DNA from 2 places in the Nocardioides sp. cx-169 genome. Region 1 is predicted to be linked to the other one. Evidence: predicted binding sites of a transcription regulator. Region 1 holds the regulator's gene; the other holds the start of a gene.

Region 1 (6,708 bases):
GGCTACTGCGACTTCAACACCTACACGGCCGACGAGCTGGGTCCCGGCGCCTCCCGGGCGACGTACGCCGCCTCGGCGGTGGCGGAGGTACGGCGTGCCCGCCGCATCCTCGGCGCCGGGGACGCGCCGGTCGACACCGTCTTCGTGGGCGGTGGCACCCCGACCCTGCTCCGCCCCGCGGACCTCGGCGCCGTGCTGGACGCGATCGACGAGGAGTTCGGCCTGGAGCCCGGCGCCGAGGTGACCACCGAGGCCAACCCCGACAGCGTCACCCAGGAGTCGCTGGCCGAGCTGCGCGAGCGCGGCTTCACGCGGATCTCGTTCGGCATGCAGTCGGCCGTGCCCCACGTCCTGGCCGTCCTCGACCGCACCCACGACCCGGCGCGGGTGCCGGACGTCGTGGCGTGGGCGCGCGACGCCGGCTTCGAGCAGGTCAGCCTGGACCTCATCTACGGCACGCCGGGGGAGTCGCTGGCCGACTGGGGTCGCAGCCTCGACGAGGCGCTGGCGTGCGAGCCCGACCACGTGTCGGCGTACTCCCTCATCGTCGAGGACGGCACGGCCCTGGCCCGCCGGGTCCGGCGCGGCGAGCTGCCGATGCCCGACGAGGACGACCTCGCCGACAAGTACGACCTCGCCGACGACCGGCTGACCGCCGCGGGGCTCGGCTGGTACGAGGTGTCCAACTGGGCCCGCGACGACGCCGCGCGCTGCCGGCACAACCTCGGCTACTGGACCGACGGTGAGTGGTGGGGCGTGGGTCCGGGCGCCCACTCGCACGTCGGCGGCGTGCGCTGGTGGAACGTCAAGCACCCGGTGGCCTACGCCGACCGGCTGGCCTCGGGGCTGAGCCCCGCGCACGCGCGCGAGGTGCTCGACGACGAGAGCAGGCGCGTCGAGCGGGTGCTGCTCGAGCTGCGCCTGCGCGACGGCCTGGACCCCGGCGTGCTGGACGGGCCCGGACGGGCGGCCGTGCCGCGCCTGGTGGCCGACGGGCTGCTCGAGCCCGGCATCGGCCGGCTCGTGCTCACCCGGCGCGGCAGGCTGCTGGCGGACGCGGTCGTCCGCGACCTGCTGCCCTAGGGTGGCCGCATGACTCAGGGCCGCGAAAACCCCTACGACCCCTACGACCCGGAGCGGCCGCAGAGCGGTGACCCTCAGGGCACGCCGCCGCCTCCTCCGTACGGGCAGCCGCAGCAGCCGCCGTACGGGCAGCAGCCGCCGTACCCGGGCTACCCGATGGCCCCGATGGGGGTGCCTGGGGCGCCGTACGGCGTGCACCCGGGCACCGGGATCCCCTACTCAGACAAGCAGAAGCTCGTCGCCGGCCTCCTGCAGATCCTGGTGCCGTTCGGCGTCGGCCGCTTCTACATCGGCGACACCGGTGTCGGGATCGCCCAGCTCGTGGTCTCGATCATCACCTGCGGCGTGGGCTGCCTGTGGCCGGTCATCGACGGCATCCTGATGCTCGTCCAGGACAGCAAGGACGCCAACGGGCTGATGCTGCGCTGAGGCGCCCCTCGGTGGTCGAGGAGGGACGAAGTCCCGTCTCGAGACCCGGTGACTCGAGAAGGCGCCTGCCCTTCGGTGGTCGAGCAGGGACGAAGTCCCGTCTCGAGACCCGGTGAGTCGAGAAGCCTCGAGGCACTGAGTCCGCGCTTCTCGAGACGGGTCCCTCGGCCCTCGCAGGCTCAGTCAGAGCTGGCGACGAAGTCGATGAGTTCCTCGACGCGGCCGAGGAGAGCGGGCTCCAGGTCGTCGTAGGAGTGCACGCGCGACAGGATGTGCTTCCAGGCGCGGGCGATGTCGGCCTGCTCGGCGGCCGGCCAGCCGAAGTGGCGGCACACGCCCTTCTTCCACTCGACGTCGCGCGGGATCACGGGCCAGGCGGCGACTCCGATACGGTCGGGCTTGACGGCCTGCCACACGTCGACGAAGGGGTGGCCCACCACCAGCACGTGCCGGCCGACGGGGGAGGCGGCGACCTCCGCGGCGATCCGGCTCTCCTTGGAGCCGGGGACCAGGTGGTCGACGAGCACGCCCACGCGGCGCTCAGGGCCCGGCCCGAAGGCGCGCAGGTGGGAGACCAGGTCGTCGACGCCGTCGAGGTACTCGACGACCACGCCCTCCAGGCGCAGGTCGTCGCCCCAGACCTTCTCGACGAGCTCGGCGTCGTGGCGGCCCTCGACGAAGATCCGGCTGGCGCGCGCCACCCGGGCCTTGGCGCCGTGGACCGCGACGGAGCCGGAGGCGGTGCGGGTGGGGGCGGCCGGTGCGCTGATGCGTACGGGGGCCGTGAGGATCACCGGCTTGCCCTCCAGCAGGAAGCCGGGGCCGAGCGGGAAGGTACGCCGCCGGCCGCGCCGGTCCTCCAGGGTGAGGGTGTGCAGGTCCCGGTCGACCGCCACGATCTCGCCGACCCAGTCGGTGGTGACCTCCTCGACCACCGCGCCGAGGTCGGCGGGTGCTTCGACGGCGCGCCCGCGCTTCGGCTTGCGCCAGTCTCCGGACAGGACGTCGGTGCCGTATCGGTCGCTCACCCTCCGACGCTAGACGGGGTGGCCCGCCCGCGGCGGGCTGCCGCGCCGGTGTCAGTCGTCCTGTGACGTGTCCGACTGCGACGAGCCGGTCTCGTCGAGCTGCTCGGCGTCCTTGCCGCCGTCGAGCAGGTCCTCGACGGTCTCGTTGTCGCCGAGGCCCTCGGCCAGCGGGTTGTCCTCGCCGGGCTGCAGGTCCTCGGGGAGCTTGTCGTCGGAGACGCCGGCCTGGGGCCCGTCCTCGGGTTCGTTCTCGGAGTGGCTCATGCTCCGAACGTAACCCGGGTCACGCGAGCGGCAAACGCCGTTCGCCCCGGGTCAGCTGCGCATACCCCCGGCGTACGGCGTGAGTGAGCGCGGCGCGGGGGAAGGGCCACTCCTCGGCCGCCTCCAGCGCGTCCTCGGCACGGACGCCGCGCCCGGCCAGGTCGCGGATGCTCTGGGCGACCAGGCCGACCTGGTTGCGCTGGACCTCCACGTACTCCCGGTCCACCACGGCGCCGTGGCCGGGCACGACCACGCTCGCCGAAGTGGTCAGGCCGAGCAGGATGTCGAGGGTCCACGGCCACTCGAGCGGGTAGCAGTCGTCGCCGTACGCGGGCGGGGCCGACTCCTCGACGAGGTCGCCGGCGAGGAGGACGTCGCAGTCCGGCACCCGCACCACGAGGTCGCCGGCGGTGTGGCCGCGGCCGGGATGGACGAGCTCGACCACCCGGTCGCCGAGGTCGAGCACCACCGCGGAGGAGAAGGTGTGGTCGGCCGGCACGATCTCGGTGGCCAGGACCTCGTCGCGATGCGGGTCGTCGACGTCCTCGCGGTAGCGGTCCTGGGCGCGCTCGCCGGCCAAGACGGTCCGCTCCGCCGCTGCCTCGTGGGCGTGGATCGGGACGGCGCCGTACGCGCGGCGGACCTCGTGGTTGCCGAAGGTGTGGTCGAAGTGCTCGTGGGTGTTGATCGCCGCCGTGACCTCACCCACCCCGAGCGCCTGGACGTCGTCGACGACGCGCGCGGCGGCCTGCGTCGAGGCGTGGGTGTCGACGAGCAGCAGGCCATCCGAGCCGCGGACGAGCGTGACGTTGACGTCGAACCAGTCGTAGCGGGCGACCCAGACACGGTCGGCTACCTCGAGGAAGGGCACTGCGCCACCCTAGGCGCGGGTGCGGCGGACCTCAGCAGAGGCCGGCGCGCAGCTCCTCGCGCAGCAGGTCGCCCAGCTCCTCGGTCGTGGACGCGGCGCGCGAGAAGGACAGCGTGCGGGTGTGCGCGCCGTCGGGGTCGACCCAGTGGACGCCGACGCCGTCGGGGCGCAGGTCGGAGAGTGAGACGCCGACGACCTGCGCCAGGGGGGTGCCACTGGTGCCGGCGACGGCGCGCCTCAGCTCCTGCTGGTGGCACCGGTTGGCGTGCTCGACGCAGCGCTGGAGGTAGCCGCGGTTGAGCCGGTGCGCGGAGGAGCGGAAGTCGGGCAGCGACACCCGGAACCGCTCCTCGCGCTCGCCCCCGGTCCTGGCCAGCAGCGCGAAGCCGACCGACAGGGTGACGACGTCGCGGATCTCGCCGCAGCAGTCGCAGTCCTCGCGGCCGTGGTTGTGCAGCGTGCCTGTGAGCGTGAGCGTCGCGTCGCGGTCGGGGGAGCCGAGGGGGCCGAGCCCGCTCTCGATGGTGAGCTGGGCCCCGGAGCCACGACGGGCCGCCTGGGACAGCGCGGTGCCGGGGACGACGGAGAAGGCCGGGGTGCCGTCCAGGTCCTGCATGCCCAGGTCGGTGGTGCCCGCCACGACGTCCTGGACGCCGTCGACGACGAGGCTCGCCCCCGACGGGCAGGCGAGGACGCTGCGGGCGGCGGCGGCCAGGCGAGCGGGCTGGTCGAGGGCGGCGAGGTACGAGGTGTCCATGGTCATGACGCGCTCCTGAAGTGAGGTAAGGCAACCCTAAGTAGTTTTCCGGACCGGGGTAACCCCCGGTCCACTCAACGGAATGTGTCCGCAGTTCTCCGGGTGGGTAGGATTGGCACTCGGATCAACGGAGTGCCAGACGGGTGGGGAGGCGACATGCAGGAAGAGCGCAGGCTGGCCGTACTCCGCGCGATCGTCGAGGACTACGTCGCCACCGAGGAGCCGGTCGGCTCCAAGGCGCTCGTCGAGCGGCACGGCCTCGGCGTCTCGCCGGCCACGGTCCGCAACGACATGGCCGTGCTGGAGGACGAGGGCTACATCACTCAGCCGCACACCAGTGCCGGCCGCGTGCCGACGGACAAGGGCTACCGGTTGTTCGTCGACCGGCTGACGACGGTCAAGCCGATGAGCGCGGCGGAGCGACGCGCGGTCTCCACCTTCCTCGACGGGGCGGTCGACCTCGACGACGTCGTCCAGCGCTCAGTGCGGGTGCTCTCGCAGCTGACCCGCCAGGTGGCGGTCGTCCAGTACCCCACGCTCTCCCGCTCGACGGTGCGCCACGTCGAGCTGGTGGCGCTCGCCCCGCGGCGACTTCTCGCCGTACTCATCCTCAGCACGGGGCGGGTCGAGCAACGGCTCGTCGAGCTGGGCGCCGACCTGAGCGACGAGGTGCTGGCCGACCTCCGCAAGCGCGTCAACGCGGCCGCCTCCGGCGAGATCATCGCCGACGCCGTCACGGCGCTGCGGGCCCTGGCCGCCGAGCCGCCCACCCCCGACCTCGCCGGGTACGTCGGTCCGGTCACCGAGGCCCTCGCGGAGGCGATGAGCGACCACCGCTCCGACGAGCGGATCGCCGTCGGCGGCGCCGCCAACCTCGCCCGCTACGGCGACAGCTTCGACTCCGCCGTCCGGCCGCTGCTCGAGGCGCTCGAGGAGCATGTCGTGCTGCTCAAGCTGCTCGGCGAGGCCACCAGCGGCGGCATGGTGACCGTCCGCATCGGCGCGGAGGGCCCCTTCGAGCAGCTCGCCTCCACGAGCGTCGTGGCCACCGGCTACGGCCCGGCCGACGACGCCCTCGCCACGCTCGGCGTGGTCGGCCCCACCCGCATGGACTACCCCGGCACGATGACCGCCGTCCGGGCCGTCGCCCGCTACGTCTCACGCATCCTCGACGAGGATTGAGCGCAAGCCGCTCCCTCCCATCCAGCACCAGATTAAGGATCACCACGTTGAGCAAGGACCTGTACGAGCTTCTCGGTGTCGCCCGCGACGCGGACGGCGACACCATCAAGAAGGCCTACCGGCGCCTCGCGCGGCAGTACCACCCCGACGTCAACCCCGAGCCGGAGGCCCAGGAGCGCTTCAAGGAGATCTCCCTGGCCTACGAGGTGCTCTCGGACCCCCAGAAGCGGTCGGCCTACGATCGCGGCGGCGACCCCTTCGGCGGCGGGCAGGCCGGCTTCGGGCAGGGCGCGGGCTTCTCCTTCACCGACATCATGGACGCCTTCTTCGGCGGCCAGCCCGGAGCCGGGCAGGGGCGCGGTCCCCGCTCGCGCGTGCGCCGCGGCCAGGACGCCCTGATCCGGCTGGAGGTCACGCTGGCCGAGGCGGCGTTCGGCGTCGCCCGCGAGCTCAAGGTCGACACCGCGGTGCTGTGCGACGCGTGCCACGGCGAGGGCGCCGCTCCCGGCTCCCACCCCGTGACCTGCGAGACCTGCCGGGGCGCCGGTGAGGTGGCCCATGTGCAGCGCTCGTTCCTGGGCGAGATCCGCACGCTGCGCCCCTGCGCGGCGTGCCGCGGCTTCGGCCAGATCATCTCCGACCCGTGCCGCTCCTGCTCCGGCGACGGCCGGGTCCGCTCGCGGCGCACCCTGACCGTCAAGATCCCCGCCGGGGTCGACAACGGCACCCGGGTCCAGCTCAGCGAGCAGGGCGAGGTCGGCCCCGGCGGCGGACCCGCCGGCGACCTGTACGTCGAGATCCACGTCGCCGAGCACGAGACCTTCACCCGCCACGGCAACGACCTGCACTGCACGGTCTCGGTGCCGATGACCGCAGCCGCACTCGGCACCTCGCTGACCCTCCCCACCCTGGAGGCCGACCTCGAGCAGGGCGCCGACTCCGGCGTGGAGACCTCCTTCGAGCTCGAGATCGGCGCCGGCACGCAGTCGGGAACCCAGCAGGTGCTGCGCGCGCGCGGCGTCCCGGGCCTGCGGGGCGGACGGGGCGACCTGGTCGTGACGGTCCTCGTGGAGACTCCCCAGCGGCTCGACGCC
Region 2 (6,708 bases), on a different contig from region 1:
TTGAGCCGGACGACCGGGGTGTCGGTGAGCGCCAGCAGCTCGTCGTAGTGCCGCACGACGCGCGGCCAGGCGGTGTCCTCGGGCCGCGCCGCGATCGCGTGCTCGCCGGCGATGAGGGCCTGCAGGAGCAGCGGCGTGGCGGGACCTTGGGCGAGCGGGACCAGCAGGGCCAGCCCCTCCGCGGCCTCGTCGTGGTGCCATCGGCTGCGGTCCTGCTCCGGCAGCAGCACCAGCTCGCCGTCCACGACCCGCGCGTCGCGGCGCGAGTGCTGGACCAGCATCAGCGCGAGCAGCGCGTCGGCGTCGCGGCCCGGCGCCAGCTCGCGGACGACCCTGGCCAGCCGGATGGCCTCCGCGGCCACGTCCGCGCGCAGCACGTCGGCGCCCGAGCCGGGCGCGTAGCCGGCGGTGAAGGCCAGGTAGGCGACGTCGCGCACGCCGGCCAGGCGGCGGTCGAGCTCGGTGCCGCTCGGCAGCCCGAAGGACGCGCCGGCGAGACGCTTGCGGGCGCGCGTGAGGCGAGCCGCCATGGTGGGCGTGCTCACCAGGAAGAGGCGGGCGATGTCGGCCGTGGACACGCCGAGGACCAGGCGCAGGGACAAGGCGGCGGCCGCCTCGGGAGGCAGGTCGGGGTGGGCGCAGAGGAGCACCAGCCGCAGGCGCTCGTCGGCGAGCGCGGCGGACACGCCGGGATCGGCCATGACGCGCTGTGCCTCCCTCCTCAGGTCGGCCTCGACGGCCAGCAGCGGCAGCGTGCGCGCCGCGACGGCCTCGGCGCGGAGCCGGTCGAGGATGCGCCGGCGAGCGGCGGTCAGCAGCCACGCCGCCGGGTTGCCCGGTACGCCGCCCGCGGGCCAGGTGCGTGCAGCCGCCTCGAAGGCGTCGGCGAGGCCGTCCTCGGCCAGGTCCAGGCGCCGGTACCGCGCGACGAGAAGGGCGAGCAGGCGCCCCCACTCGTCGCGCAGCGCTCGCCCGAGGGCCACCTCGAGAGCGTCGTCGGAGGCGCTCAGTCGAAGACCACGTCCAGGACGGGGCGCACCTCGACGGTGTACGCCGGCGGCAGCAGTGCGGCGGCCTCGACCGCGGCCTCGTGCGACGGCAGGTCCACGAGGTAGAAGCCGCCGGTCTGCTCGACGGTCTCGGCGTAGGGCCCGTCGGTGACGGCCCGGCCCGGGCCGGGACGGACGGTCCTCGCCTCCGCCGGTGACGCGAGAGCCTCACCCGCGACGATCGTGCCGCGCTGCTTCACAGCCGCGTCGAACGCCTGGAAGCACTCGAACACCGCCTGGCGCTCGGCCTCGTCGGCCGCGTCCCAGCGGGCGAAGTGGTCCTCCTCGGCCATCAGCACCAGGAACCTCATGACGACGCCTTCGCGCGGATCTCGATGGCGCCCTCGCCGCGGCCGAGGATCCGGCACACGTCGACCAGGTCGTCGAGGTCGGAGGACTCCACGACGTAGAAGCCCGTCAGCTGCTCGGCCGCCTCGGCGTAGGGGCCGTCCGTGACCGTCATCGAGCCGTCCGCGTCGGTGCGCAGGGTGCGTGCCTCCCGCGAGGGGCCGAGCTCGAGTCCGCCGGTGATCGTGTGACCGCGCGCCTCCAGGGCCTCCGAGAACTCCTGGTGCACGGCGTAGACCGCCTGCCTCTCCTCCTCGGACGCCGCCTCCCAGGCGGACTCGTCGCCCGGCAGGAGGATGACGTACGTGATGCTGCTCTGGGTCATGGGGACCTCTCACTTCGTCGCTCTCGGATTCTGACACCTCGATGACGGGCGAGGCACGCCGCGATCGACAGGGATGACAGTCTTTTCCGCATGACCGCCCCGCTCGTCCTGCTGGCCACCGACCGCGCCCACGCTGAGGGCGAGCCCGGGCACGCCGCGCTCGACGCGGCGTTCGCGGAGCGCGGCATCCGCAGCCGCTGGGCCGTCTGGGACGACCCGGCCGTGGACTGGGGCGAGGCGTCCCTGGTGGCGGTCCGTTCGACGTGGGACTACGAGGACCGCCTGGCGGGCTTCCTGGCCTGGGCCGAAGCGGTCGGTCCGAGGCTGCTGCACGGCGTCGACGTCTTCCGCTGGAACACCGACAAGGCCTACCTCGTCGAGCTCGCCCGGGACGGTCGGGTGCCCGTGGTGCCCACGGAGGTGCCGTCGACCGCGCAGGACCTGCGCGCGGCCGTGGCCCGGGTCCGGCCGGCGGTCGTGAAGCCGCGCGTCGGCGCCGGCGGGCGCGGCCTGGTCGTGGTCGACGACCTGGACGCGTGGTCGTCGCCCTCCGACCCCGGCGCCTGGGTCGTGCAGCCGCTGGTGCCCTCGGTGCGCGAGGAGGGCGAGGTGTCGGTCTTCGTCATCGACGGACGCCCGGTCGCCCAGGTGCGCAAGGTCGCAGGGAACGGGGATGTCCGGGTGCACGAGGAGTACGGCGGAAGCAGCCACGACACCCCGCTGTCGGAGGAGGCGACGCGGATCGCCCTGGACGCGGTCGGTGCCTCGGCCAAGATCCTCGATCGCGAGCTCGTCTACGCCCGCATCGACCTGCTTCGCCACGAGGGCGGGCTGATGGTCAGCGAGGTCGAGGTCACCGAGCCGGGTCTCTACCTGGACGTCCGGCCCGCCAACGGCGGCCTCTTCGCCGACGCGGTCGCGGCCCGGCTCTAGCGCCGTCCTCCAACCTTTGCCCGCCGCCGAGCGTTTGATGGGTGTCGAGGGGCGACGGGAAGGAGGGGCATGGACGACCAGGAGGCCTTCACGCGCTGGGCGCGCGAGCGGCAGCTCGCGCTGCTGCGGACCGCCATACTCCTCACCGGGGACCACCACCGCGCCGAGGACCTGGTCCAGGAGGCGCTGACCAAGGTGGCCGTGCGCTGGCGCCGGCTCCGTGCAGGCAACCCCGAGGCCTACGCCCGGCAGGTGATCGTGCGCGCCAACATCTCGTGGTGGCGCAAGCACCGCCGCGAGCTCGTCTCCGACGTGCCCGACCGCACCGATGCCACGGACGGCTACGGCGCCGTCGACACCCGCCGGCTGCTCGACGGTGCCTTCGCCGCGCTGACCCCGCGGCAGCGGGCCGTCGTCGTCCTCCGCTACTACGACGACCTGTCGGAGCGCGAGACCGCCGAGGCGCTCGGCGTGAGCGTCGGCACCGTCAAGAGCCAGACCCATCTCTCCCTCCGCCGATTGCGTGAGACCGCACCCGAGCTCGCCGAGCTGCTCCAGGAGCTGGGATGACCACCGACAGGCTGCGCGACCTCCTGCACGACCAGGTCTCCGACGTGACCACCCACGACCTGTCGGCGGCCGCCTGGCGCCACGGGCAGCGGATCCGACGGCGGCGCGGCATCGCCGTCGTGGGCGGTACGGCGGCAGCGGCGCTGGCGGTGACCGTCGGGGTGAGCGTGCTCGACGAGCCCGCCGGCCGTCCAGCCGACCTCTCGACGACGACGCCCGCACCGACGCCCGGCCCGACCGCCGAGCCCGATCCGCGGCCGACCTCCTCGGAGCCCGACGCGCGCTACGCCGGCGCGCCGGTGTGGGTGGGGCCGCGACCGGGGGAGGAGGCGGACCTCCCGCGGCTGGTGGGCACGGGGCTGCCGGAGGAGATCGACCTGTCGTCCGGCGCCCCCACGGCGGCCGGGATCGGCCGGGCCGTGGGCGTGCTCGGGGTCTGGCCCGACGGTGACCTGTCGCGGGTCGTCGCCGTCGGCGCCGACGGGTCGTCCTACGCCGTGCCGGTCGAGGGCGTGCTCGAGCGGGTCGCGGACGCGGGTGGCAACGTCGGGTCCGCGCTCACGTCGGAGAGCCTGTCGCCAGGAGGGCGTCGCGCCTTCTTCGTCCAGGAGCGCTCGCTCGAGGTCTACGACTTCGCGACCGGTGAGTGGACGAGCATCGCCACGCCCCCGTTCCTCGCCGAAGGTGCCATCTGGCTCACGGACTCCGAGATCTGGGTGCCCGAGAGCCTCGGCGCCCTCTCCGGCACGTCCTACGGCGTCAACGGCAGCGAGCCGGTGCCCTCGATGGTGAAGTCACTGGGCCTGGCCTGGCCCGGCGCTGCGGACGGCGAGCCGTTCGGGCCGCTGAGGTCGAGCTCCCGCGCGATGGCACAGAGCCACTTCCTCTCGGACGGGAGGGACGCGGTGGTCGCCGTCGTCGGCAAAGAGCCCCAGGTGTTGGTCTTCGACGCTCGCTCCGAGCGCTGGAAGGGCTGTTGCCCGGTCGTCGGCTGGGCTGCCTCAGGCACGGTGCTCTTCGAGTCCCGCCAGGAGGACGCTCGGGTGCTGGCCTGGCGGGTCGGCAGCGGCGACGTGCGCCAGGTCTCGAGAATCATCGGCTGGGTCGCCGGCCAGGAGTCCTATGTGGCCAGCTGGTCGCTGCCGACCGGCTGACGCGCGGAGGCGGCACGGGCATCGCGCCAGGGCGCGCCCAGTTGTTTGCACTCGCCTTGCCCGAGTGCTAAACATGAGGTTGGCACTCTCCACATGAGAGTGACAATTTTCCCCGGACCGGGGAGCTGAGGTCCGAAGCGCCGGCGAGAAGGGTTCGCCGGGCAGCCTGATCGTCCGTCGCGGGCAGCGAACCGGTCCGTCCACAGCTCTGAAGTGCGAAGGATCGCAGCAGATATGTCGAAGCTGATCGCTTTCAACGAGGAGGCCCGGCGCGGCCTCGAGCGTGGCATGAACACGCTCGCAGACGCCGTCAAGGTCACCCTCGGTCCCAAGGGCCGCAACGTCGTGCTCGAGAAGAAGTGGGGCGCGCCCACCATCACCAACGATGGCGTGAGCATCGCCAAGGAGATCGAGCTGGAGGACCCGTACGAGAAGATCGGGGCCGAGCTCGTCAAGGAAGTTGCCAAGAAGACCGACGACGTGGCCGGTGACGGCACCACCACGGCGACCGTCCTGGCCCAGGCGATGGTCCGCGAGGGCCTGCGCAACGTCGCCGCCGGCGCCAACCCGATGGGCCTCAAGCGGGGCATCGAGGCCGCGGTGGACGCCGTGTCCGAGCAGCTCTCCGCCATGGCCGTCGAGATCGAGACCAAGGCCCAGATCGCGTCCACCGCGTCGATCTCCGCCGCGGACACCACCGTCGGCGAGATCATCGCCGAGGCGATGGACAAGGTCGGCAAGGAAGGCGTCATCACCGTCGAGGAGTCGAACACGTTCGGCCTCGACCTGGAGCTGACCGAGGGCATGCGGTTCGACAAGGGCTACATCTCGGCCTACTTCGTGACCGACCCCGAGCGCATGGAGACGGTCCTCGAGGACCCCTACATCCTCATCGCCAACCAGAAGATCTCCTCGGTCAAGGACCTGCTGCCGCTCCTCGAGAAGGTCATGCAGTCCGGCAAGCCGCTGCTGATCCTCGCCGAGGACGTCGACGGCGAGGCTCTGTCCACGCTGGTCGTCAACAAGATCCGCGGCACCTTCAAGTCCGTCGCCGTCAAGGCCCCGGGCTTCGGTGACCGCCGCAAGGCCATGCTGCAGGACATCGCGATCCTGACCGGCGGCCAGGTCATCTCGGAGGAGGTCGGCCTCAAGCTCGAGTCGACCGGCATCGAGCTGCTCGGCCAGGCCCGCAAGGTCGTCATCACCAAGGACGAGACCACCATCGTCGAGGGCTCGGGCGACGCCGACCAGATCGCGGGCCGGGTCAACCAGATCCGCGCCGAGATCGAGAAGTCGGACTCCGACTACGACCGCGAGAAGCTGCAGGAGCGCCTGGCCAAGCTGGCCGGCGGCGTGGCGGTCATCAAGGTCGGCGCGGCCACCGAGGTCGAGCTCAAGGAGCGCAAGCACCGCATCGAGGACGCCGTTCGCAACGCGAAGGCGGCCGTCGAGGAGGGCATCGTCGCCGGTGGCGGCGTGGCGCTCGTGCAGGCCGCGGTCGTCGCGTTCGACAAGCTGGACCTCAAGGGTGACGAGGCGACCGGTGCCAACATCGTGCGCGTCGCGACCGAGGCCCCGCTCAAGCAGATCGCCATCAACGCCGGCCTCGAGGGCGGCGTCGTGGCCGAGAAGGTGCGCAACCTGCCTTCCGGTCAGGGCCTCAACGCGGCCACGGGCGAGTACGTCGACATGATCGCCGAGGGCATCATCGACCCGGCGAAGGTCACGCGCTCGGCGCTGCAGAACGCCGCCTCCATCGCGGCGCTCTTCCTCACCACCGAGGCCGTCGTGGCCGACAAGCCGGAGAAGGCGGCGCCCATGGGCGGCGGCGACCCGACCGGCGGCATGGGCGGCATGGACTTCTAGCCCCCCTGGTGCGAGCTTGCTCGCACCAAGCCAGGTGCGAGGGCGTGTCGAGACTCAGTCCGATCGCAGCACAGCACCACAGGAAGGCCCCCGGTCACAGACTGGGGGCCTTTCCCCTTTCCGCTCGACCGACGAGGGCGACGCCGGCGCCTAGCGCCAGCGGAAGGACACGACCACCGGATCGATGTCGGCCCGCCGCTCCTCGAGGCTGTCGGCGCGGCTGTGCTGGAAGGTCAGCCGGTAGAGGAACTTGCCCTTCTGCACGAACCAGGACTCCTCGGCGAAGTAGAGCCCGGTCCCGGTGTTCTTGTAGACGCCACGCACCCGGGCGGCCTGGGCGCCGTCGAGCCAGCCGGCCGGGAGCTCGTCCTTGGCCACGAGCTCGATGTCGGCGTTCTTCTCGGCGAGGGACTCCACGGCGGCCATGGCGACGATCTCGAGCAGGCTGAGCGACTCCAGCGGA

The links. The regulator HrcA, encoded in region 1, represses chaperone genes, less so after heat shock. The targets are predictions, from matches to a motif close to TTGGCACTCGNNNNNNNCGAGTGCCAA.
Region 2: a site for HrcA is predicted at 4,424-4,450, ahead of groL (chaperonin GroEL). Genes of this name have one in related genera too.

The regions. Positions count from the first base shown of each region.
Region 1 covers NZ_JAJNRO010000005.1:119,202-125,909, forward strand. Annotated here, with positions in the region: gene hemW (radical SAM family heme chaperone HemW) at 1-1,083, shown strand, start outside; gene LRP67_RS10475 (TM2 domain-containing protein) at 1,093-1,512, shown strand; gene LRP67_RS10480 (DUF3097 domain-containing protein) at 1,692-2,540, opposite strand; gene LRP67_RS10485 (hypothetical protein) at 2,592-2,804, opposite strand; gene LRP67_RS10490 (MBL fold metallo-hydrolase) at 2,824-3,675, opposite strand; gene LRP67_RS10495 (hypothetical protein) at 3,707-4,438, opposite strand; gene hrcA (heat-inducible transcriptional repressor HrcA) at 4,589-5,614, shown strand; gene dnaJ (molecular chaperone DnaJ) at 5,662-6,708, shown strand, end outside.
Region 2 covers NZ_JAJNRO010000004.1:307,069-313,776, forward strand. Annotated here, with positions in the region: gene LRP67_RS07190 (RNA polymerase sigma factor) at 1-983, opposite strand, end outside; gene LRP67_RS07195 (YciI family protein) at 1,007-1,360, opposite strand; gene LRP67_RS07200 (YciI family protein) at 1,357-1,722, opposite strand; gene LRP67_RS07205 (RimK family alpha-L-glutamate ligase) at 1,813-2,655, shown strand; gene LRP67_RS07210 (SigE family RNA polymerase sigma factor) at 2,725-3,225, shown strand; gene LRP67_RS07215 (hypothetical protein) at 3,222-4,379, shown strand; gene groL (chaperonin GroEL) at 4,614-6,245, shown strand; gene LRP67_RS07225 (serine/threonine-protein kinase) at 6,396-6,708, opposite strand, start outside.